DNA from 3 places in the Cytobacillus sp. FSL K6-0129 genome. Region 1 is predicted to be linked to each of the others. Evidence: riboswitches for the same ligand, from Rfam matches in the RefSeq annotation. Region 1 holds a riboswitch; each other region holds the start of a gene.
The links. A riboswitch is a leader RNA that binds a small molecule or an ion and turns the genes downstream of it on or off. The one in region 1 is predicted to bind S-adenosylmethionine.
Positions count from the first base shown of each region.

Region 1 (3,278 bases):
CTGAGGACAAACTCAACATCAATATCATCTTCGGCAAACGCTTCTTCTGCCCAGCCGAATTTCTTTAAAACTACACTTGTTGGAGAATAATAGGCATAGTCTAAAACAATTTTTTCTGGTTTTCCTTCGCCATTACTATCATCAGTGCTTGCCTCACTATCCCCGCAAGCACTAATGAATCCAATTGATAAAACGACAATTAAAAATACGAACCATTTTTTCATCGATGACTCTCCTCAATCTCGGTTTTAAATTTCACAAGCAAAGGTTACAATAGAACCTCTTAATCTCTGTGCCTCTTTATATGTGCAGCGATTTTGTACCACTTCAAGTCCGGCTTCTTTTGCTATTTCAACTGCTTTTGGTGAAATGACACCTTCTTGTAGCCAGAAAACTTTCGGTTGGATTTCTACTGCCTCTTTCGCCACTTCTATCGCAGCTTCAGGGCTTCTAAATACTTGCACAATATCAATGGTAAAAGGAATGGATTTTAAATTTGGATATGCCTGTTCACCTAATACTTCTGTTTCTCTTGGATTAACTGGCACGATTTGATAACCTAATCTTTGCATTTTTCTTGCTAAACGGTAACTTGGTCTAGCAGGATTTCCACTTAATCCAACAACAGCTATCCTTTTTGCTCTTTGCAGTTCTTTGCCATCCACATCTTCTTTTAATGAGGATGATTGTAATGCCCATCGAATAACACCTTCATCATTTACTGCTGTTTCTCCTTTTTGTTCTCCCTTCGAAGAAATACCAGTCGCTTCATAGAAGGCTTGATCTAAGTCATTGGTTAAATCTCTAACCGATTCAATCCCAACTGATAAACGTATGAGTTCCTCACTTACACCGCTTTTAATTAAATCTTCTGCACTTAACTGTTGATGTGTGGTTGAAGCCGGATGAATAATGAGTGACTTCGCATCACCTACATTGGCTACATGAGACCACAATGCAATTGTATCTATCACTTTTTTACCTGCATCTCGGCCACCTTTAATACCGAAGTTCACAATGGAACCGAAGCCAGTGTTTAAATATTTCTTCGCGAGTTCATGCGCTGGATGCTCTGCTAAACCTGGATATGCGACCCAATCAACAGCTGGATGAGCGTTTAAGAAATGGGCTATCTTCGCTGCATTTTCCGTATGTTTCTCTATACGTAAATGGAGTGTTTCCAATCCTTGGAGTAAAAGAAATGCACTATGTGGGCTTAATGATGACCCAAAATCGCGCAGCAACTGAACACGAAGTTTTGTACTGAAAGCGAGTGTACCAAACTCATTCGCATAAACAATACCGTTATAACTTGGATCTGGCTGAGTAAAACCAGGAAACTTATCATGATTCCAATTAAATCGTCCGCCATCAACTACAAGTCCGCCAATTGTTGTTCCATGACCACCAATCCATTTTGTTGCCGAATGAATGACAATATCTGCTCCCCATTGGATTGGTTTGCAAAGATAAGGTGAAGCGAAAGTATTATCAATAATAAGAGGAATATCATTATCATGAGCAATATTTGCAACTGCCTCTACATCTAGGACATGAAGACTTGGGTTCCCAATAATCTCTCCATATAAAGCCTTAGTTTTTGGCGTAATCGCTTTACGGTAATTCTCAGGGTCAGATCCATCAACAAAATGAACTTTAATCCCATATTTCGGAAGTGTTATGGCAAAAAGATTATATGTTCCACCATAAAGGTTCGACGCTGCAACAATCTCATCACCCGCTTGGGCAATATTCATAATTGAAAGAGCTATAGCTGCCATTCCAGATGAAGTCGCTACTGCCGCTACCCCATCTTCTAATAAAGCAATACGTTTTTCTAATACATCTACCGTTGGATTACCGATTCGTGAATAGATATTTCCCGTCTCATCTAATGAAAATAGGCTTTGCGCATGGTCTGTATTATGAAAAACATATGAACTTGTTTGATAAATAGGAACTGCACGAGATCCCGTTGTCGGGTCTGGTGATTGACCTCCATGTAATAAAATCGTCTCATCATCATAAGTGTTAAATTGATTCGTCATTATATACTCTCCTCTACTTTTTAGTCGGATGATTAAAATAAATAACCCCCTCTTCATAAGAAGAGGGGGTTGCCTCATCTTATCTTCCAGACATTTACTGCCTGCAGGATTTAGCACCTTTTCAAGCAATTGCTTGAAGGTTGCCGGACTTCATAGGGCCTGATCCCTCCGTCACTCTCGATAAGAAATATTTTATTTTTTAAAGCGTTAATACTTTAATTACAAATAGAATTATATCCAAAAAATGATTTGTCGTCAATATGAAATCTGAATATATTTTATATTCCAATAAAATATTAGCTCTATCACATAAAAAGCCCTTCTACCTAGAAGAGGCAGAAGGGCTTTGAATTAACGAGCTCACCTTCTCCTTATCTTTGGATAATATCCTCTGAAATTAGCACCATACAAAAGATTGCTGGTTGCCGAGGCTTCTCTGGGTCAGTCCCTCCGCCTCTCTGGATAAGAAGTTCATATTTATTTGTTTAACATCATATACCCTTTTATAGGGAATCGTCAATAACATTTTGAAAATTTATTTATTTTCATCCTGGATAAGCGTCAAAAAATGATACAGTATCTTAGCTGTTAACCCCCATATCACATGACCTTTATAAGTATAAAAAATTTCTTGCATCCTCCGCGTTTGCCATTTATATTTTTCCCCATTAGGAATGAGATGATAGGGAAAGCTACTATTAGGCTCTGGCTTCATCTCAATATAATGAATAGATGGTCCCTCTTTCAAAAAATAAGCAAGTGGTACTGTGAAAATTTGATCCACTTCCTCTGGATTTAGCTTAAGATCACTGATGCTCTCTATTGTGCCTACAAACGGATAAATCACTGTATCATAAGGTGTCACTACATAATCAAGTTCTGAAAAAACAGAGACTTCTCCAATTGGGATACCTAACTCTTCACTGGTCTCCCTTTTTGCCGTCTCTATTAAATCCACATCGTCTTGATCCATTTTCCCCCCAGGAAAGCAAATTTCCCCTGGCTGTCTTCTCATAGATAAAGACCGTACTTCAAACAAAATATGTATTTCTCCATCTTTTTCTATTAGGGGAAGAAGAACAGCGAATTTAACCAATCTGGAGCTACCCAATATATCTGATTGACGATGCTGTATCTCTGATCTTATTTCTTCCAAATCCATGTTAATTACCTCCAAACCACACGACTTAAATCTTTATTTCACTTTCTGCAATCTATCAATCATCCCCA
Region 1 is NZ_JBBOXM010000001.1:4,559,577-4,562,854, reverse strand. Features, by position in the region: gene MHI57_RS23035 (aliphatic sulfonate ABC transporter substrate-binding protein) at 1-224, opposite strand, end outside; gene MHI57_RS23030 (PLP-dependent aspartate aminotransferase family protein) at 249-2,048, opposite strand; SAM riboswitch class I at 2,125-2,235, opposite strand; SAM riboswitch class I at 2,417-2,517, opposite strand; gene MHI57_RS23025 (NUDIX hydrolase) at 2,584-3,210, opposite strand; gene MHI57_RS23020 (MBL fold metallo-hydrolase) at 3,244-3,278, opposite strand, start outside.

Region 2 (3,278 bases), 280 kb from region 1:
ACTTTAGATGTGGATCAAGTATTACGATATTTTGCAGTAAATACGGCTGTCGTTAGCATGGATAGTTACCAAGGGCAAATGAAGCACAACTATTATTTATATGAAAATGATGGTAAGTTCTCAATCATTCCGTGGGACTATAATATGGCATTTGGCGGCTTTGGAGTAGGTATGGGTGGCGGAGGACGCATGAACGGAGATTCTTCAATCGCTGAAGAAAACCAAAACAAAAATCAAAATCAGGAACAACAAGGTCTAGCACCAGGAGAAGGTGGGCAAGGTGAGGATGAACAAGGTCAAGTTCACCAAGCTGAAATGGGGAACTTCGATGGTGGCATGGGAAATAGTAATTTAATGAGTGAAGATACGATTAATTTCAGTATTTCCGAACCTGTAGCTGGTACTTCTTTAGATGAGAGGCCTTTACTTAATGCTTTATTGGCAAATGATGAATTTAAAAAGCAATATGAAGCATACCTTGAAAAGATTGCCGAAGAATATATGACAAAAGAGTCTTACCAAAATACAACTACACAAATTAGTACATTGATTCTTCCTTATGTAGAACAGGATCCTACCAAGTTTTATACAACAGAAGAATTTCTACAAGCAGTGCAAGGTGATGAGAGTTTACCAGCATTTGCTGAGGCGAGATCAGAATCGATACTTGCTCAGCTTTCAGGTGAATTAGAAGTAGAATCACAAGCTTCTGAAGTCAATAACATGTTCCCTAGCCGAGCAGGTGGTGATGACCAGGAAGGTCAAGAAAGAGGAGAAGTATTCCAACCGCCAAACGGTAATGAAGGAAACATTGATGGTGAAATGCCTGAACGTCCGCAAGGCAATGGAGACTTTCCGCAGGAAGGAGATTTTGAGACACCAGAAGGGTTTGAAGGTATGCCTGGTGGTGAGGGACGTGGACAAGAAGAGCAACCTAGTACAGTAAAGTTCAAAACGTCAGCAATCATCTTGTATGTGGGTCTAATCACAGCTTTATTAGGAACAACTTTTTTTATCTTCTTGTTTAAACGAAGAGGAAGATAAGTAAATGCATAAATAATCAAAATACTATTGACAATTAATTCAATACCCGATAAAATTTCCTTTATCAAAGCAACACATTAAATTTAATATGATTCTTATCGAGAGAGACTGAGGGACCAGGCCCGAAGATGTCCGGCAACCTCCTTTTAAAGGGAAGGTGCTAAATCCTGCAGAATGATTTCATTCTGAAAGATAAGGTTTAATAACAATCATTTGTTGAGCCTCTTTCAAAGTGAAAGAGGCTCATTTTATGTTGTAGAGGATTTAGGGAGGGTGAGGTAAATGATTGAAGTCAATCATTTAGTGAAAATTTATAAAAGCAAAAAGAAGCAAGTAATAGGGGTTGACAATGTATCCCTTTCTATTAAAGAAGGGGAAATATACGGGATTATTGGCTATAGTGGAGCAGGGAAAAGTTCTTTATTACGCTGTCTAAATTTATTGGAGAGACCGACATCTGGTGAAGTGAAAATTGATGGCGTTGATTTAACATCTTTAACAAGTAAAGAATTAAGAAAAGCAAGGCAGAAGATAGGTATGATTTTTCAGCATTTTTATTTAGCGAGTTCGAAGACAGTGTATGAGAATATTGCCTTTGCTTTAAAAGCGGCAGGTAAAAGCCCGAAAGAAATAGATATCAGGGTGAAAGAACTATTAGAATTAGTGGGTTTAGCAGATAAAATTCATCAGTATCCCACACAATTAAGTGGTGGTCAAAAGCAAAGGGTAGGAATAGCCAGAGCACTCGCTAATGATCCAAAGGTTTTACTTTGCGATGAAGCCACGTCAGCTCTAGACCCTAAAACAACAAAATCAATCCTGAACTTATTAAAATCAATTAATAAAAAGCTAGGATTAACCATCGTACTTATCACTCATGAGATGGAAGTAGTCAAAGAGATTTGTCATAGGTTAGCTGTTATGCAAGATGGAAAGGTCATAGAAGAGGGACCGGTGTATGATATATTTGCGAATCCAATTGAACCACTTACAAAGGATTTCATTCAGAGTGTTCTTCAATTTGACTTACCACAACAATTGATTGAAAACAGGAAGGGAACAATCATTAAGATTCAATTTAAAGGTGCAATAGCAGAAGAATCTGTTGTTTCTGAACTGTTCCAAACATTCAAAGTAAAAGGAAATATTCTTCACGGCAAGATTGAATATATTCAAGAAGTACCTCTTGGTATTTTTATTATGGAGTTGACTGGCGAAATACCTGAAATAGAAAGAGCTATACAATATATTCAAGAAAGAACACAGAATTTGGAGGTAGTTGAACATGTTGCTTGAGTCCATTCAGGCGTTACTTCCTGAACTAAATACAGCTGTATTACAAACAATTTATATGGTCGCCATTTCTTTAGTTGCGGCACTTATACTAGGTCTTCCACTAGGGATCTTATTATTCGTTACAGACGAAGGATTGTTCTTAAAGAATAGATTTGTAAATGCTGTTACCGGTTGGATTGTCAATTTGATCCGCTCTATTCCTTATATTATTTTGTTAGTAGCTCTATTGCCGTTAACAAAATTAATTGCAGGTTCAACTATTGGTCCTACAGCGGCTTCTGTTTCATTATCTGTAGCAGCGATTCCGTTTTTTGCAAGATTGGTAGAAACATCCTTAAGAGAAATAGATAAAGGAGTCATTGAATCTGCAGTAGCAGTAGGCGCTTCCCCTTGGATGATAATTAAGGAAATTCTTGTCCCAGAAGCGAAACCTGGAATTGTTCAAGGTTTAACGATTACGACTATTAGTTTAATTGGTTATTCAGCAATGGCAGGTATTATTGGCGGCGGTGGTATTGGTGATTTAGCGATACGTTTCGGTTACTATCGCTATGATAATGTCATTATGATTACGACAGTAATTGTCCTCGTTGTATTGGTGCAAATCATTCAAATTGGTGGGGATAAATTAACTAAATATGTAGATAAGAGATAATAAATTCAAACGATAGATATAGTAAAGGGGATGGAGCCTTTACTATATCTATTTATCCTAATGATTGAGTATTAAAGAGAAGATGGAAACAGACGGGGAGGAAGGATTCTATGAGCACGATAACAGCTTCATCTAAGGAAGCGTATTTAGCTGAACAACTCGCTCGACCATTTATTAAGACGGCTCAACAAGAAGAATTATTTCATAAAGCTACGATATTAGCAGAAGGATTTAGTAAGAGGGCGCAAAAGATTGATGAAAATGCAGAATTCCCTTTTGAAAA
Region 2 is NZ_JBBOXM010000001.1:4,274,622-4,277,899, forward strand. Features, by position in the region: gene MHI57_RS21805 (CotH kinase family protein) at 1-1,044, shown strand, start outside; SAM riboswitch class I at 1,137-1,243, shown strand; gene MHI57_RS21810 (methionine ABC transporter ATP-binding protein) at 1,327-2,340, shown strand; gene MHI57_RS21815 (methionine ABC transporter permease) at 2,330-2,995, shown strand; gene MHI57_RS21820 (acyl-CoA dehydrogenase family protein) at 3,106-3,278, shown strand, end outside.
Region 2: it holds a riboswitch for S-adenosylmethionine, as region 1 does, so the genes downstream of both, MHI57_RS21810 (methionine ABC transporter ATP-binding protein) here and MHI57_RS23030 (PLP-dependent aspartate aminotransferase family protein) in region 1, are expected to answer to the same signal.

Region 3 (3,278 bases), 2.3 Mb from region 1:
ACATTTGGCATCACATAATCAGTAAATACTTGTGATTTAATGTTGATATCTTCTTCTTTAGCTAATTCAATTACTTTTTCTAAGATTTGCTCATGTGGACCTGCAGTGACACCAATGACTAATTCTTCATCGTCATATAATCCTTCTGTAGAGTTGCTGGCTTCATCACTACCACATGCAGCTAAGCCTGTTAAAGATAATAAGAATGTTCCAGTTAGTAACCATTTTTTCATGATGTTTGAACTCCTTTTTGTTCATTTTGTTTTTCTAATAATCGAAGTGCTTGTAAAACAGAATGTTCACTTATCTCGTTTTTCATAAAGTGAATAGATTCAGTTGGGCGTATCGCCTTTTTTACAATTGTCTTCATTAATTGCTCATCATTCACATCAATAGTTAGACTAGAGAGACTACTTGGCAATTGCCAGCTCTCATAAAACGGGAGAAGGTAATCAACTTCCGTCCATTTTTCTTCAATGGCCAATTGACCAAGAATCCCGTAAGCGACTAATTCCCCATGAAGAAAATCTTGGGCTGCATCCGCTACGGTTAGTCCATTATGAAACGAATGGGCACCAGCGATTCGTCCTGCTTTTTCGCCGAATCCACCGACCATACCCCCAGTCATGATAATCGTTTCAATCACACGGATAAGTGCTTTTGAGGTTTCGTTTTTGGCTACTGATTGTAGTGCGGCTTCACCATCATTAAGCAATGTATCTCGGCAAATTTTAGCTGAAAATTGCGAAACTTGTTTAGGTACAGGAAGTGTTTCTTCAGGGTAAAAACTTTCAATTAGAGCTTCAGCTTCATAAAACTTGGCTAATGTATCCCCAATTCCTGCTTTTAAATAAGTAATAGGCGCTTTAGCAATAATTTCAGGTTCAACCAATACGAGGGTTGTCGCAATAGGGAACTCGGTATAATGAGTAAAGCTGCCTTCTTCATTATAAAAAACACTTAATGGTGTCCAAGCGGCACAGGTAGCTGCGATTGTCGGTATAAGAATGGATTGAACAGATGCTTCAATCGCAACTGCTTTTGTTATATCTAATGCTGTCCCACCACCAATACCTATTACGCCATTAGCACCATCATTTGTTATTATTTCTTGGATGTCATGGACCTTTTTTAAGGTAGTGTGACCATCTATATAATGAAGGTGAATGTTGTTATCTATTACTTCCTTGGGCAAGTAGGGTTGCACGGCTTGCCAAGCTTTTTTACCGGTTATTATATGGTATTTGGAAACAGAAATATCTTTAAGTAGGTCGGGGAGTTCTGTTAGAATGCCTGAACCTAATAAATAATGTCCTGGAGCCCCTTTTACGATTGTTACAGTCATTTCCTCTCCTCGTTTCTCTTTTGATGTGATGATAAAAACAAAAATGCCTCTCATCATGAGAGGCATAAATATACTAGAATAGTAGTAAACCTCTCTCATATATCAAAATACCAAAAAGTATTTTGCAGGATTTAGCACCTGTTCATATGGGTATATGAATGGTTGCCGGGCGTCGCAGGGCCAGTCCCTCAGCCGCTCTTTATAAGAGAAAATGCTTTATTAAATTATATTCATAATATTATCTATTACATGAAAAGTCAATAACATAATTGAAATTAATCATTAAACTAGTGATGGTGTTCTACTTGTGGGGTGTTTTCTTCAATCGGATGAATTGAGTTCTTCGCTTCTTGATGAATTCCCGATGCACAGATAATGGCGATGCTTAATAAGAATGTTAGATAGAAGGGCACAGGTCGATTTTTCAATGCTTCCTTTAATGAATGTTTTTTGTGCATGAGAAGCATCATGGCAAAAATACTAATTAAATAAATCAGATCCATGCTAATGATCATAAATGTAACTTCACTGGGTACCAACATAATGCCTAGCATTGCCCCCATCATACTTCCCATGAGACTTGACGCTTGAGCTTCAACGAGTCCGTTTGTTTTAAACGGTAGTCCTATAAAAATGGCAATGACAGCGCTAATGAGAATTGATAATACAGTTGCTTTAGCCATTTCTGGTAACCACACAGATATAATCAAACCGATTGTTAAGCTACTCGTCATACCAACCACCATGGGAATACATTTAGAATATTTTGTAGCTATTTCTTTCTTTTTTCTAACGGCACTAAAAAAGAAAAAGAAACTGTAGCCGACAACTAGAAAAAGACTGAACAAAGCAAGCATATTCAAATTACCCTCCTTTGGATGCTCATAAAATATCTCGATGCCTCCTTTCATATATATTTTGTATCGTAGTGATTATGTCAGTGCAATGATAAGAAACTTTTTATACTGTTCATTCGTAAATGAATAAAGCAATATTTTCAAACTAAGAAAAGTGGTAGTCTTGGTTTATAAGTTTTCATTCAGAACAGTTTTATAAAAAAAGGAGTTTTTATATGGGGGAAGAAATAAAGATTAGACCGATACATATAAATGATGCAAGAGATATTCATGAAATGCATAGGCAAGATTCTATTATTCAACAAACAATGGCCTTATCATCGGGGAGATTAAAAGATATTGAAGATTATATTGAAGGACTTACATAAGAAGACCATGTATTTGTTGCAGAATGTAACGGTCATGTTCGAGGGATAGCTTCCTTAGAAGAGAGAAGTGGAAAGTTAAGATATAGCGGGAATGTGTCCATCTCTATTAATGAAGAAGTACAAGGAAGAGGGATTGGCAAGACGCTTCTTGAGCGAATAGTAAAGCTTGCCGATGAAGAGTTAGGACTCATCAGATTAGAGTTAGATGTATGTGCAGATAATATAAGGGCGATTGCATTATATGAAATGTTTAACGAGGCTTTGTCTAGCTCCGGACGCCATCGGCTCGAGGTCATAAGCCAATCCGTCAAAAAGGTTAAAAAACAACCTTTCTGCCGGCTCGTCTTATGCTTGTCACCGATAAGCAGGCGCCCTGCGCTTTTCTAATTTATAGATGTTATTATTATGGGAAGAATTAAAGAGAACCTTTAAATAGAAGCGATTTAATGTTAAAATTTCACTTCCTGCACGTTAATTAAATCATAACTAAAGGAGAACAGCTGCTTTGAATCACTTAATAATGGAACAACTAAAAACCTATTTTAAAGGAATCAACCCAGATGATTTAGTTATGGAGCAGATGGAATTTGAAGAAAATGTGTATGATATCCTGTTGGAAGATTGGGGAGAGTCAATTGGCTCGGTTCGTATGGATGAATTAGGTGTGGCAGAGTTTTTCATTTATACGGATGAACTAGATGAAATTCC
Region 3 is NZ_JBBOXM010000001.1:2,265,169-2,268,446, reverse strand. Features, by position in the region: gene MHI57_RS11390 (MetQ/NlpA family ABC transporter substrate-binding protein) at 1-233, opposite strand, end outside; gene MHI57_RS11385 (iron-containing alcohol dehydrogenase family protein) at 230-1,345, opposite strand; SAM riboswitch class I at 1,438-1,553, opposite strand; gene MHI57_RS11380 (hypothetical protein) at 1,633-2,202, opposite strand; gene MHI57_RS11375 (hypothetical protein) at 2,418-2,570, shown strand; partial or broken gene MHI57_RS25050 (GNAT family N-acetyltransferase) at 2,586-2,957, shown strand; gene MHI57_RS11370 (hypothetical protein) at 3,076-3,278, shown strand, end outside.
Region 3: it holds a riboswitch for S-adenosylmethionine, as region 1 does, so the genes downstream of both, MHI57_RS11385 (iron-containing alcohol dehydrogenase family protein) here and MHI57_RS23030 (PLP-dependent aspartate aminotransferase family protein) in region 1, are expected to answer to the same signal.